DNA from 3 places in the Emergencia sp. genome. Region 2 is predicted to be linked to each of the others. Evidence: riboswitches for the same ligand, from Rfam matches in the RefSeq annotation. Region 2 holds a riboswitch; each other region holds the start of a gene.
What was found. Region 2 has a riboswitch for cobalamin ahead of ACMQ5W_RS14200 (hypothetical protein). Riboswitches for the same ligand answer to the same signal wherever they lie in the genome.
Positions count from the first base shown of each region.

Region 1 (4,214 bases), on a different contig from region 2:
CAACCGTCGTTCTCACGACCTTTTCGTCCGGCCAAGTCGCCTTGTACACAATCGCTGCCGGAGAATCCGGCGCATAACCGCCTTCGATCAATCGCGCAGACAACTCTGCCAGCATGGTGGATGTAAGAAATACAACCATCGTAGCGCCGTGAGAAGCCAATTTTGAAATTTCCTCTTTTTCGGGAACCGGTGTTCTTCCTGCCATTCTGGTCAAAATCACTGTCTGGCTTACGTTTGGCAGTGTATATTCTGCGTTCAGGGCGGCCGCTGCACCTATAAAGGAACTGACCCCCGGCACGGATACGTACTCCAGAGATTCTCTGTCCAAAATATCCATCTGTTCTCTGATAGCTCCGTAAATACAAGGGTCGCCTGTGTGAAGTCTGACAACATCTTTTTCTTTATTTTTCTTCATCACTTCGATGACCTCTTCTAATGTCATCTTTGCACTATTGAAAATCTGACAGCCTTCTTTGGCATAATCCAGCAGTGCCGGATTCACCAGTGAGCCCGCGTAGATGATAACGTCAGCTTTTTTAAGTAGTTCTGCTCCCCTCACAGTAATTAAATCTGCTGCACCAGGACCTGCTCCGATAAAATATATCATTGTTTATTTCTCCTTCTGTCTATCTTCTGAGGGAATAACGATTAAAGAAAAATAGCTGGACTGTTCTTTCAGCTCGCTCAAATCTTTGTAAACTCTTTCATTTTCCATGGTGGCGCATTCCACCATCATGGCGTTCTGCCTGATCAGGTCATCTCTCAGTGCCATGATTTTCTTACCAGATTTCATCAAAACTCTAGTTCCTTCAAGTTCTTCCGCCTGATGGCCTTTATAAGTCGCAGGCACGATATGCAGCATTTCATCTCTTTCACAGAGAGAAGTATTCAAGCTGGCTGCCGCACCGCAAAAGGAGGGAATGCCTGGAATGATGGCTGTATCAAATCCCTGATTTGTCAGTCTTCTGTGTACGTACATCACGGTACTGTAAATGGCAGGATCGCCCAATGTCAGGAAGGAAACGGTCTTGCCTTCTAACAGCAAGGCTCCGATTTCTTCTGCCGATTGGTCGTGGTATTGATCCAGCCGTTCCTTGTCCTTGATCATAGGCATATCACACTCTAAAAGGGTTTTGCCTTCTATATATGCCCCTGCAATTTTCAGAGCGATATTCTCTGAAGCGCCGCTTTTCGGCACTGCGATGACGTCGCTGTTCTTCATCGTGTTGATTGCCTTCAAGGTAATCAATTCCGGGTCTCCCGGTCCTACACCTACTGCAAAAAATTTACCTTTCATTTATATGTACCTTTCCGTCATCATATCAGCCCCAGGGCTTTTGATGATATGACTTCTATCTGTTGTAAACATGATTGTCTCAATCTCTGCCTGTCCTTTGAGCCGGAAGCGCAGATGGTAGAGCACCTTCTCTAAAATTCTATTCTTCACTTCCGCATAATAGGACTTGTCTTTGATCAAATCGAAGGCTTCGTCTGTGGTGACGCACTTCATAATCTGTTCTACGGTCTTCGCATCAGCACCGCAGATAGCGCTGTGAACGCCGATCACCTCCATTCTGCAGTCAGCATAAGCGGAATGGGTATTCATGACGCCCGCGGCAATTTTGATCAGTTTTCCGGTGTGCCCAACAAAGAGTATTTTCTTGAAACCCTTGTATTTGATGTAATCCAAAGCTTCACCAATGTAATTAGACACAGGCACCGCCCTTTCGATGTCCAGACCCAGATAATCCCGGCAAAAGTCCCTGCCGTAATTGCCAGGGGAGATGAGAATGTTTTCGGGGTCCTCCTCATATTGTTTGTCAATAACTGCTTTGATGGTGTCCACGAGCGCTTTCTCACTCATAGGGTCTACGATTCCAGTCGTCCCGAGAATGGAAATTCCCCCTACGATTCCCAGGCGGGGATTATAAGTTTTCTCCGCGATATCCTTTCCTTCCGGCACAGAAATGGTAATCTCTGCGCCGCAGTCTGTGCCGTAACGCTGCAAAATGCGCCGGGCATTTTCGATCATCATCCTTCTTGGCACCGGATTGATAGCTGGCTCTCCGACTGCACATTGCAGCCCCTTAGCCGTAACCAGACCCACGCCTTCGCCGCCTTTGACACAGATATCCCCCTCTGTGAGACGAACCTTGGCAAAGATCTTAGCCCCATGGGTCGCATCAGGATCGTCGCCGCCGTCTTTGGTGACCGAACAGCTGACCTGGTCAGGTTCGGCAGCTATATCTCCAATCTCAAAGGATGCTTTTTCTCCCGAAGGCAACGTAATGTCTGCTCGTGCCACTTTGCTGCCAAATAGCAGCATTTCCAGCGCCGCCGCTGAAGCGGCCGTCGCACAGCTTCCCGTGGTATATCCAAATCTCAGTCTTTTTCCATTCTTAACCGTAAATTTTTCCATATACTTCCTTACCAAAAACAAGAACCCGAATCTCCAGGACTCGGGTTCTTAATATCTTCTAAAATAAATTCTCCAATATTAACCTAAAACTCATATCCTGTGACTTTTATGGCCAAATATTGGGATGTCTTCCGACTTTGATCTCAGGCGTCTCACATGCACCTTCCCAAGGGGACCCCTCAGTGGCTGGCTTTCGCCTCGCATGAAACTCAATCATTACGGCAGCAGGACTGTTCAGGTTTTTCACCTGATTCCATATTACGACTTGTTCTGTCAACCAATATTTCTATTCAATTTCACTTCAACAGATAAAATTATATTATATTAAATTGACCGTGTCAACAGATTGGGGAGAAACTTTCATCGGCTTCTTGAGGATTTTCATTGTTTTTGTTAATTCAAAATCAATCTCGTCTCCTGATAGACTATCAATTGATAGTATTCAAGGAAAAAAACTGCTTTTTTCAAAGCAGTTTCAGCAGTTTCTCGTACACCCACGTCATCATCCACGGCTCACTGACGAATTTGTCGAGTTCATCACAAGGTATCCATCTGACACCGCTGTTTTCATCGGCTTTCACAAAGAGGTCTTGGCCCTCGTCCGCTTCCAAAAGATAGGTCAAGTTCATGTGCAGGTGCGAAGCAACGTAACTTCCTCGTTTGATATGCCCGTCCACGGTAATGATTTCTAAAGAACATGGTCTTTCTTTGACTGGCCGTACTGATGTGATGCCCGTCTCCTCGCAAGCCTCTCTGATAGCCACCTGCAGCAGATCCGCTTCTCCGTCAGCATGGCCTCCAGTCCAGGCCCAACTGTCGTAAATATTGTGGTATGCCATCAAAACTTTATCTCTCCTCCTATTGACAATCCACGATGATGCAGTAAAATGGGCGATCTGGTTGTCGCGAGTCAGACAATCCGCATTTGCAGTTAAGAATTGCAACATGATTTTCCGATCGCATGTTTCCTGTTCGCAGGTCGGTCTATAGTTTTCTACAATATGTTTCAGATTTTTCATATCCGCTGCCATCACTTTCTAAGTCTGCCTTCCAGGCTGAAGGTCTTCCCTTCCGTAATTTCTACGTCGATCAAATTACCGATCATGTCCTTTGTCCCTTCAAAATTGACTAATTTGAATCCGTCGGTCCTGCCCGAGAGGGTCTTGCTGTTGGTTTTGCTCGCTCCCTCCACGAGGACTCTTTCAATCCTTCCAGTATACTGGGCATTTTTCTCTGCGCTGATGGAATTGATCAGGTCTACCAGCCGATTAAACCGCTCATGCTTTACGTCTTCTGCCACCTGCTCCTCATATTTTTCTGCTGGAGTTCCCTTTCTAATGGAGTACAGGAAGGTAAAAGCAGAATCGTATCTCACCTTTCGAACCAAATCCAGGGTCTCCTCAAAATCCTCCTCAGTCTCGCCCGGAAACCCCACGATGATATCTGTAGACATGGTAATACCAGGCACAGCTGCTTTCAGCTTTGCCACCAGTTCCAGATACGCGTCTTTTGTATATTTCCTGTTCATTCTCTTTAGAATACGACTGCTGCCAGACTGTACCGGCAGGTGAATATTCTTACAGAGTTTATCGCAGTCCACAAAAGCTTGAATCAGCTTGTCCGATAAATCCTTAGGATGAGAAGTCATAAAGCGGATGCGCTCAAGCCCGTCTATCTCATTGAGGCGATAGAGCAAATCCGCAAAATCAGTTTTTTCATCGCCACGGTAAGAATTGACATTCTGTCCCAGCAGCATGATTTCTTTCACTCCATCAGATACCAGGCTTCTGACCTC
Region 1 covers NZ_DBFWLQ010000024.1:168,727-172,940, reverse strand. The annotation lists gene cobM (precorrin-4 C(11)-methyltransferase) at 1-607, opposite strand, end outside; gene cobI (precorrin-2 C(20)-methyltransferase) at 611-1,297, opposite strand; gene cbiD (cobalt-precorrin-5B (C(1))-methyltransferase CbiD) at 1,298-2,419, opposite strand; cobalamin riboswitch at 2,523-2,716, opposite strand; gene ACMQ5W_RS15895 (NUDIX hydrolase) at 2,884-3,438, opposite strand; gene miaB (tRNA (N6-isopentenyl adenosine(37)-C2)-methylthiotransferase MiaB) at 3,450-4,214, opposite strand, start outside.
Region 1: it holds a riboswitch for cobalamin, as region 2 does, so the genes downstream of both, cbiD (cobalt-precorrin-5B (C(1))-methyltransferase CbiD) here and ACMQ5W_RS14200 (hypothetical protein) in region 2, are expected to answer to the same signal.

Region 2 (4,214 bases):
AGTTTGCCTCTGTTACAGGCTGTTTTGTAATTTCTGGTGTCGCCGCACTTGTTGCCGTAATCTTGATATTCGCCGCATTGCTGTCTAACGTATAGGTTTTTCCATTAACTATATATGTGACTCTGCATTTATAAAAATTGCCCATTCCACTTGTTCCATAAGTAGTTGGAGGTTTGTAGGAGGCTGCAGTTTCACCAGCAATTTTAGTCGTATTACTTGGACTTGCGGTCTTAGAAGCAACCTTGTGCCACTGATAGGATAACGTTCCGTTTCCTTCTGTATGTACTGCTACAGTTAAAGGCTTACTCTCTGCCCCCTGCACATAGCTAATAGGCGGAATTGTCTTGAGATTTGTTGTAAAATATGGTACGTAGTCAATTTCTGTTTTCTGCAGTGTTAAAGTATACGTTGTACTTTCAAAGCCGTCAGTACTTACTACAATGGGAATCTCCATTGTATCCCCATTACTCCAGTCCGGTGTTATTTTAACTTCCTTTCCAGAAACTCCGTTCACAGTAATAGCTGCATTTCCAGCACTCTGCGTTTTTACTGTAATTGCTGTAACGGACTTTGGAATCTCAGCAGTATACGATAAAGTATCATAAGAAAAAGAAGGTGCTATATCTCGTGTATTTCCATTATCATCCTCTAATTCCAGACCTGTTAAAAATTGTTGATATTTAATATTAATTTTATATGTTTTCGGAACACCCGAGTTATTCCCAACCTGGATTTCCAAAGTTTTAACATCCTGGGTCAAATAAGTCTCAAGCTTTGCAAAGTTATCCGAAGATAGTTCGATGGCTGCGCCCCCTCCTACACCAGGATATTTAGCAGTTACTTTTACATCATTTGGCAGATCATCTCCCTGGTATTTAACTTGGAGTTTTGAATTTAGCGCCATATGCCAAGGCAGCACAATATCATACTCCTCGTTTTCTGGTCTAAAAGATTCCTTTAGCTGAATATCATTCGGTTTAGAAGTGCGTGAATCAATTAGTTGAATCTCAATACCACTAATATCGCTCGCCCCCACTTGAGGTTCTGGAACATTGCTTGCCATGACCTGAACTGGAAGCATGGAAAGTATTAGTGCAAATACAGCAATTATACTTATTACTTTCTTTCTCATCATTTCTCCCTATAAGCAAAGAAACGAACAAGCCGCCGTACTGGGCAGCAGCTTGTTCTATCATAGTTATAACTTACTCAGTCCAAGCGGATCCTGTATCCCAAGTCATATCATATGGGCTGACATCAAATATGATTTCCATGCCATCTACCAATTTAATGTTGCTGGTATATCCGCTGGCAGCTGTCATGGTTCCGTCAGCATACTTATATGCTACGTTCCATCCAGTGCCTGTTGAGCGACCCCATTTGTTTCCATTTTCGCCCTTAAAATAGGTTGTTGCATTGGACACTAGTGGGTAATTAACGATGTTGGAAATATAGCCGCCATTTGGTGTTGTCCAGCTGTCCCATCCGCCTACGACGGTAGGATTTCCGCTTTCATCTTCATTGGAGTAATTATCCCAAACTGCTGCAATAATTGCATCAATTACTGTTGCATCGCCTGCTTGAGGATCAGTGACACCTGCCGGCAAATAAACAGATTTCAAATTCATATCGCTAATATAGTAATCGACTGTTGCGATATCTACATTATAGTTTGCAATCTGTGTAGGCAGCTGTGCATTAATGACGCCATTGCCTGTATAGTTGCCAGATGTGTCAAAGTTACCATAGGTAACGGATACTTTTACGGACGGATCCGCTGTACTTGCAAACGATGTTGTCGTCATAGCAAACATCATTGCCATTGTCATTACCATTGCCATCATAACAGCAATGATTCTTCTTGAACGTTTTTTAGTCATTTTTGACCTCCTTTATCTTTTAGAGCATAATGCTCTTCTTATGTTACCTAAGAATCGCAGCGGAATTGCTGCAGTTCTGCTAAAGAGTGGCCACTCTTTCTATATGTAAGCAGTCCCCCTTACGTGGATTGCTGTACAAACAAATATATGCTCGGCATTCTTTTGACGTCTGTCTGGTCCATATTAGCCAGCTTTCTTACAGACAAATAAAAACGGACCATGACTAAATAGCCACAGTCCGTATTAACTGACAGTTTTCTTTCCATCCTCGTCGTTTCTCCGCCGACTAGAAATCGAATTATGCAGGTCTCCTGACTCGTGAATCATCATCCTTCTCTCCCTTCCCGGTTTCCCAGTGGGTGGCTGTGCCTTAGAGAAGAACTCCTCATTTACAGTGGCGGGACCGTGCAGGACTTACACCTGCTTCCCTCTTAGCTCCTCCTTAAGAGGAGAACATAAAACGCCGATATGTAATTGTTTTTCGTGTCTTCATTCTATCATCATACTGACATAAAATCAACACAATTTTTCTTATCACGACATGCTGTTATCGCCCACGTCTTTGCCCAGATCGCAAGTATAAACCCAGACAATCTTATCTCCGTCCTTCAGCGTGTATTCAGAACTTCCATAATTAGGAAAACTTTCATTGACCTTGTACATCCAGCCGCTTAACTTGCCGCCGTCAAACTCGTAGAGATAATTGATGCCCTCTACGTAATAAGAACCGTAAGTCGGCGTATACGACGACTCTACTTGAATGTTTTTATTTCTGCATACCCTATTCAGCACATCATATGCGGTGCTGTCTTTTTTGACAGTAACCTTCGTAGTCGGCAAAATGATTCCGTCTGATGGAACGTAAGCCTCCAGCGCCGGGTCCTCTAGCTTTGATAAATCATTGGCCAACGTGTCACATCTAATTTCTATGGAAACAGAGATTTTTTCCTCTTCTGGGGTCGTTGCCGGTGAAGAACCGCCGCCGTTTCCCGTGTTGTTATTCTGATCGGAATCCTTCGAAGTGCCGCTGTCATTCTTATCCTCAACGGCTTTTTCTGCTTTTTTAATATCCACCGTCTTCTCAGCGTCTTTGTGAATTTTTTTAGTCAGAACGACGTAATCTCCGCCCTCCTCGACAGAAAAGGCCGCCTGCTGTGCCTTAAGGTCGATCTTCGCCTTGGATACAAACTCCAATTTGCCCTTCTCTAAGTCAACTTTATATGCCCATCCTGTTGTTTTCTTCTCGCTATAGATAGGAATAGAGACCTTAAGTGTGCCCCCAAAGGTGCCTTGCTGGTAGAACGAGATAATCTGTCCCTGCAATGACAATTTGCTAAGAATATGATTAATCTGCTCGTAATACGGCCCCTCTTCCTTTGCCGTCAAATTAATTGTTACAGGCTTTTTTACATTGGCGCCATCAAGGGTATAGGTCATCTCCTTCTTATCCTTGATCTCTATCGTATACTCTTTTGCTTCTTTTGATGCAGCTAGTTTCTTAACTACAGACTGTTCTACGACATCTCCGTTTTCCGCATTTTTAAATTCCTTTGTCTGGTCTTTCAAAGCCTCATAAGCCTCTTTTTTGTCGTTGTACTCGCTGTCTTCAGATTTAGAAATCTGTTTTGCCGACTTAATCTGCCTTTCAAAAGCAAGCAGTGTGTACTGGGCGTACTGCCCCTTTTCATTCCCTGCGTTGTTCCGTTGATCAGAGAGCAGTTCCTGGGCGGTTTTAATCTGCTCCTTTAAAGAATCCGAGTAATCTGCCTTCTCAACGTTCATATCAAGAATCAGGTACACAGCCAGTGCGACTACAATCAGAATTACGGCAATGACGCGCAGCCGCTTGCGCTTCACTTTCTTTTCAAAATCCTTATCCATACTTATTTCACTTTAACCCTTTGCACCGTGCTGTAGCTTCCATAAATCTTGTTGCCCTTGACGTCTGTTTTATAAGCCCTTACTTTTACGTAATATGTTTTACCTTTTTTCAAAGATTTTATCGTTTTTACCGTCGACGACTTGGAAGCAGTTGTGCTCTTACTGCCGGTGAACTTACTGCTCACCGCGTATCTGATCTGGTAACCCTTCACCCCGCTAATCTTTTTCCATTTAACCGTCATGGTCTTTGTTTTCGTCGATTTCAGCGAGGTAATGGCTGCTTTCTTTGGTTTGGAGATGGTCTTCCCATCCGTCATATCATATAACGAACTCTTTCCGCCGAGCAATCGGTCATAGGCCACTAACGTGTAATATCCCTGTTCCGTAGCCATGGAATTGACCACTGGCTTATATCCTGCTGTACTAGTATTTACATGGCGAAATCCACCACTG
Region 2 covers NZ_DBFWLQ010000021.1:22,733-26,946, reverse strand. The annotation lists gene ACMQ5W_RS14205 (bacterial Ig-like domain-containing protein) at 1-1,135, opposite strand, end outside; gene ACMQ5W_RS14200 (hypothetical protein) at 1,206-1,880, opposite strand; cobalamin riboswitch at 2,164-2,354, opposite strand; gene ACMQ5W_RS14195 (DUF4430 domain-containing protein) at 2,415-3,761, opposite strand; gene ACMQ5W_RS14190 (fibronectin type III domain-containing protein) at 3,764-4,214, opposite strand, start outside.

Region 3 (4,214 bases), on a different contig from region 2:
GCGGGGATGCTCACCGGCTGGTTTTTGGCCTCACTGATTGACGGAAAATACCGAAAAACGATGTTAGCGCTGACGATTTTTGCCACCATTGCCGTATCAGCCAGCGATCAAATTTATGGGGCCGCGGCTGTGATGGCTTTATTTATCGCTGTACCCAGCAGCATCATCACCAGGTTGTGGTGCATCGGTGAAGAACGGTTTTGCCAGCAGTCGGCTACGGGGGCAGACCTGAAACTAGAAGCCATTAAGCGGGATTTGATGAAAAAGCGGGAGGTCTTTCTCAGTCTGAGCAAGCTGTACAGTGCGGGGATGGATAATAAGCAGATTGTCTCTTACCAATTTGACGGCATGGCCAGGACGGTCAGCGAGCTGATGACGGATTTAGACGGTCGAGGAGCATCATCAGCTGAAAAAAACGCGCCTCAGATTTTGGTGGGCAGTGCATCTTATGCTTTCGAGGCGGTGTCAGGGGACAGTTGTCTTTCTTTCTCCTTCGGTAAAAATAAACAGGCTCTGATTATCAGTGATGGTATGGGGAAGGGCAGTCGGGCGGCCACAGAAAGCAAGCTGGTGGTTACGACGCTTTCCAAGCTGCTGGCGGCAGGCTTTGATGTGGACATCGCCATGAAAACAGTCAATGCGATTCTGATGACGGGAAACAGCGCGGAGATGTTCGCTACAGTGGATTTAGCCATTATAGATAAGGTGACCGGCAGAGCGCAGATTTTTAAGATGGGCGCTGCATCCACCTTTGTAAAACATAATGGCAGTGTATCTATGTTGAAACGGCCTGCGCCGCCGGTGGGGATTGTCGACGGACTGAAGCTGGAATACATCGACGTGAGACTGAAGCGGGGTGACCTGCTGATTATGGTCTCGGATGGTGTTACTGACTGCGACCGCCGCGACCCGGACGGCCTCTGGCTGAGAGAACGTCTGACAGAACTTGGCAGCCGCGACCCGGATACGGTGGCGGAATTAATCGTCAACAAAGCGGCGGAAAAATATGGAATTAGGGAACGGGACGATCTGACCGTCATGGTGGCAGCTATTTAAGCTGCCGCTTTTTTCTTGTCCAATGTTGCTGAGTTTGGTAAAGGACAGTTTACCGTGGTCTTTCTTCTTGTTTACCTTGACAAGAACGTAAATGTCGTAGTAGAATAAAATTACAATTGAATGTAGGAAGGTCCCCGAACAGGGGTTAAAAGAGAAGCAAGTGAGAGACTTGCACGGTCACGCCGCTGTGAAGACGTAGCCACATCTCAACAATGTCACTGGGAAACTGGGAAGGCGCAGATGTGAGTGTTTGATGTCTAAGTCAGAAGAACTACCTGAATACAGCCAATTTGCACAAGGTTACGAACGATGGCCGGGTGTGAACACGCATGGAAACCCAGAAGCAGTGTCATTGCTGATGGATTCCAGCGAGACGCCTGTCTGTTTCGGACAAGCGTTTTTTTAATGGTCCTGCCCCAATTTTCACAGAAAATTGAAGGGAAGTCCTTATTCTTTAACGCGCCAGCCTGTGGCTGGCTAAGCGTTAGTCGTAAAATGCGTGAATTTTTGTTTATTCATGAAAGGAGAAAAAATGACAAAAAGGCAAAAACTGACTTTATCAATTGTTTCAGCGCTCTCTGTTGCATTCGGACTCGTGCCGACGGCAAGTGCGATGCACATTATGGAGGGTTATTTACCAGCGACGCACTCTCTGGTATGGGGGATTATCTGTGTTCCCTTTGTGGTATGGGGGTTTATTTCCATCAAGAAAACCCTCAGTGAAAATAGAAAAGCAATTACTGTTCTGGCCATGGCTGGAGCATTCATATTCGTTATATCGTCACTGAAGATTCCCTCTGTTACAGGAAGCTGTTCTCACATGACGGGAACGGGTCTCGGCGCGATTTTGTTCGGACCTGCTTCTGTCAGCATCCTGGGAATTATCGTATTGTTATTCCAGGCGATTCTGCTCGCCCACGGTGGTTTGACTACATTGGGAGCAAATACTTTTTCCATGGCCATTGCAGGACCATTCGTTTCCTTTGGCGTGTATAAGCTCTGTGAGAAGTTAAAGGTCAACAAGATGGTTTCTGTATTTTTAGCGGCAATGATCGGTGACATCTTTACATATTGTGTAACAAGCATTCAGCTTGCTGTCGCTTATCCGTCCGAAGTAGGTGGTGTCATGGCTTCTGCCGTGAAGTTCCTGGGCGTGTTTGCCCCGACACAGCTGCCACTGGCAATCGTTGAAGGAATTTTGACCGTGGTCATCGTCATCGGCTTGGAATCTTTTGCAAAACCTGAGCTGAGATCCATCGGATTCATAAAGGAGGGCAGATAATCATGGAGAAGAAGACTAAGAGCAGAAAAGGACTGGTCATCGTCCTGCTGGTTATCGCCATACTCATCGCTGTCATCCCTTTTTTTGCACTGAAGGGCGCGGAATTCGGCGGTTCTGACGATGCAGGAAGCCAGATGGTGGCGGAAATTCAGGGCAGTGAATATACGCCTTGGTTCGAACCGATTTTGGAACAGTATCTAGGGGGAGAAATTCCCGGTGAAATTGAAAGTCTGATATTCTGTCTGCAGACAGGTATCGGCGTGGGGATTGTGGCCTTTATCATGGGCCGTTTCTACGAGAGACATAAATGGAAAAAGGATGAAGAGGTAGAAAACAGTGATAGTCATTGATAAGCTCTGCTACTTATCAAAAATCAGATATGTTAACCCAGCTGAAAAGTTTGCCTTCGCGGTGCTGACTCTCATATTCTGTATTGTCAGTCGTTCCATCGTGATGGGACTTTTCATCATGGTTCTTAACAGCTTTCTGACCATAAAAATCGGCGGAATCTCAGCCAGGAGGTACGGCAATCTCATGCTGGTACCTCTGGCTTTTCTGCTTCTCAGTACGGCCGCCATTATCGTCAACGTATCAAAGCATCCTCTGGACGCCTTTGCCCTGCAGATTGGCAGTTGGTTCCTGACCGGCAGCTGGGATTCTGTCTTACACGGTCTTCAGCTGATTGTGACAGCCTTAGCGGCAGTTTCCTGCCTCTATTTCCTGTCGCTGAATACGACCATGACGGACATTCTGTCTGTCTTGCGAAAGATGCACTGCCCGGCTCTGCTTTTGGAACTGATGCTCTTGATTTACCGATACATCTTTGTCCTGCTGGATGTAGCTTACTACATTTCCACATCCCAGAATGCCAGGTTGGGACACAAGGATCTTCGTACATCGATCAAATCTTTCGGCGGCATGGTGCAGGCTCTTTTCATCCGAGCCATGAAACGCTCAAGAAACCTCTACGATGCTATGGAGGCAAGGTGCTACAGTGGAGAAATCAAAGTGCTGGAGGAAAATCACGACGTCAGCAAGAGAAACATCATAATGATTGCAGTATTTGAACTCGTTCTTTTAGGGTTCACCGTATTTATAAAATTGCAAGGATAGGAGTTCTGATGAAAGATATCATCATCAAAGCAGAGGAGTTATACTTTTCCTACGACGACGAAAAGAGCTATTCTCTCAACGGTATGAGTTTGGAAATTGAGAGAGGGAAAAAGGTAGCCTTTATGGGGGCTAACGGAGCAGGGAAATCCACTTTTTTTCTATGTCTCAACGGCATTCACAGGCCTGCCGGCGGAACCCTGTATATTGATGGAGAAGCTGTTGATTACAGTAAGAAGGGCCTTTTGAACCTGAGGAGCAAAGTAGGCATCGTCTTTCAGGACCCGGACAATCAGCTCTTTTCTGCATCAGTATTTCAGGAAATCTCTTTTGGTGCTTTGAACGTCGGCATGAGTGAAATGGACGCCAAGGAGGCGGTGGAACAGGTGATTGAGACCCTGGAAATTACGCCTTTTATGGAGAAACCGACCCATTCTCTCTCCGGCGGTCAGAAAAAGCAAGTGTCCATTGCAGACGTCCTGGTCATGAATCCAGAAGTGATCATTCTGGACGAACCGGCTTCCTCTTTGGATCCAAAGCATACGGTCATTGTCAACAAAATAGTAGACATGTTGGTTGACCAGGGTATTACCGTGCTGATGTCCACCCACAATGTAGACTATGCTTTAGAGTGGGCAGAAGAAATCGTTCTGATTCACGATGGAAAGACACTGATGCAGGGAGCGCCTGTAGATGTGTTCTCAAATAGTGAGGTCTTGGAAAAGACCAATCTGAAGAAACCGGCAGCCATCGAACTCTTTGAAAG
Region 3 covers NZ_DBFWLQ010000009.1:17,839-22,052, forward strand. The annotation lists gene ACMQ5W_RS08375 (SpoIIE family protein phosphatase) at 1-1,056, shown strand, start outside; cobalamin riboswitch at 1,168-1,350, shown strand; gene ACMQ5W_RS08380 (energy-coupling factor ABC transporter permease) at 1,589-2,338, shown strand; gene ACMQ5W_RS08385 (energy-coupling factor ABC transporter substrate-binding protein) at 2,341-2,688, shown strand; gene cbiQ (cobalt ECF transporter T component CbiQ) at 2,675-3,451, shown strand; gene ACMQ5W_RS08395 (energy-coupling factor ABC transporter ATP-binding protein) at 3,460-4,214, shown strand, end outside.
Region 3: it holds a riboswitch for cobalamin, as region 2 does, so the genes downstream of both, ACMQ5W_RS08380 (energy-coupling factor ABC transporter permease) here and ACMQ5W_RS14200 (hypothetical protein) in region 2, are expected to answer to the same signal.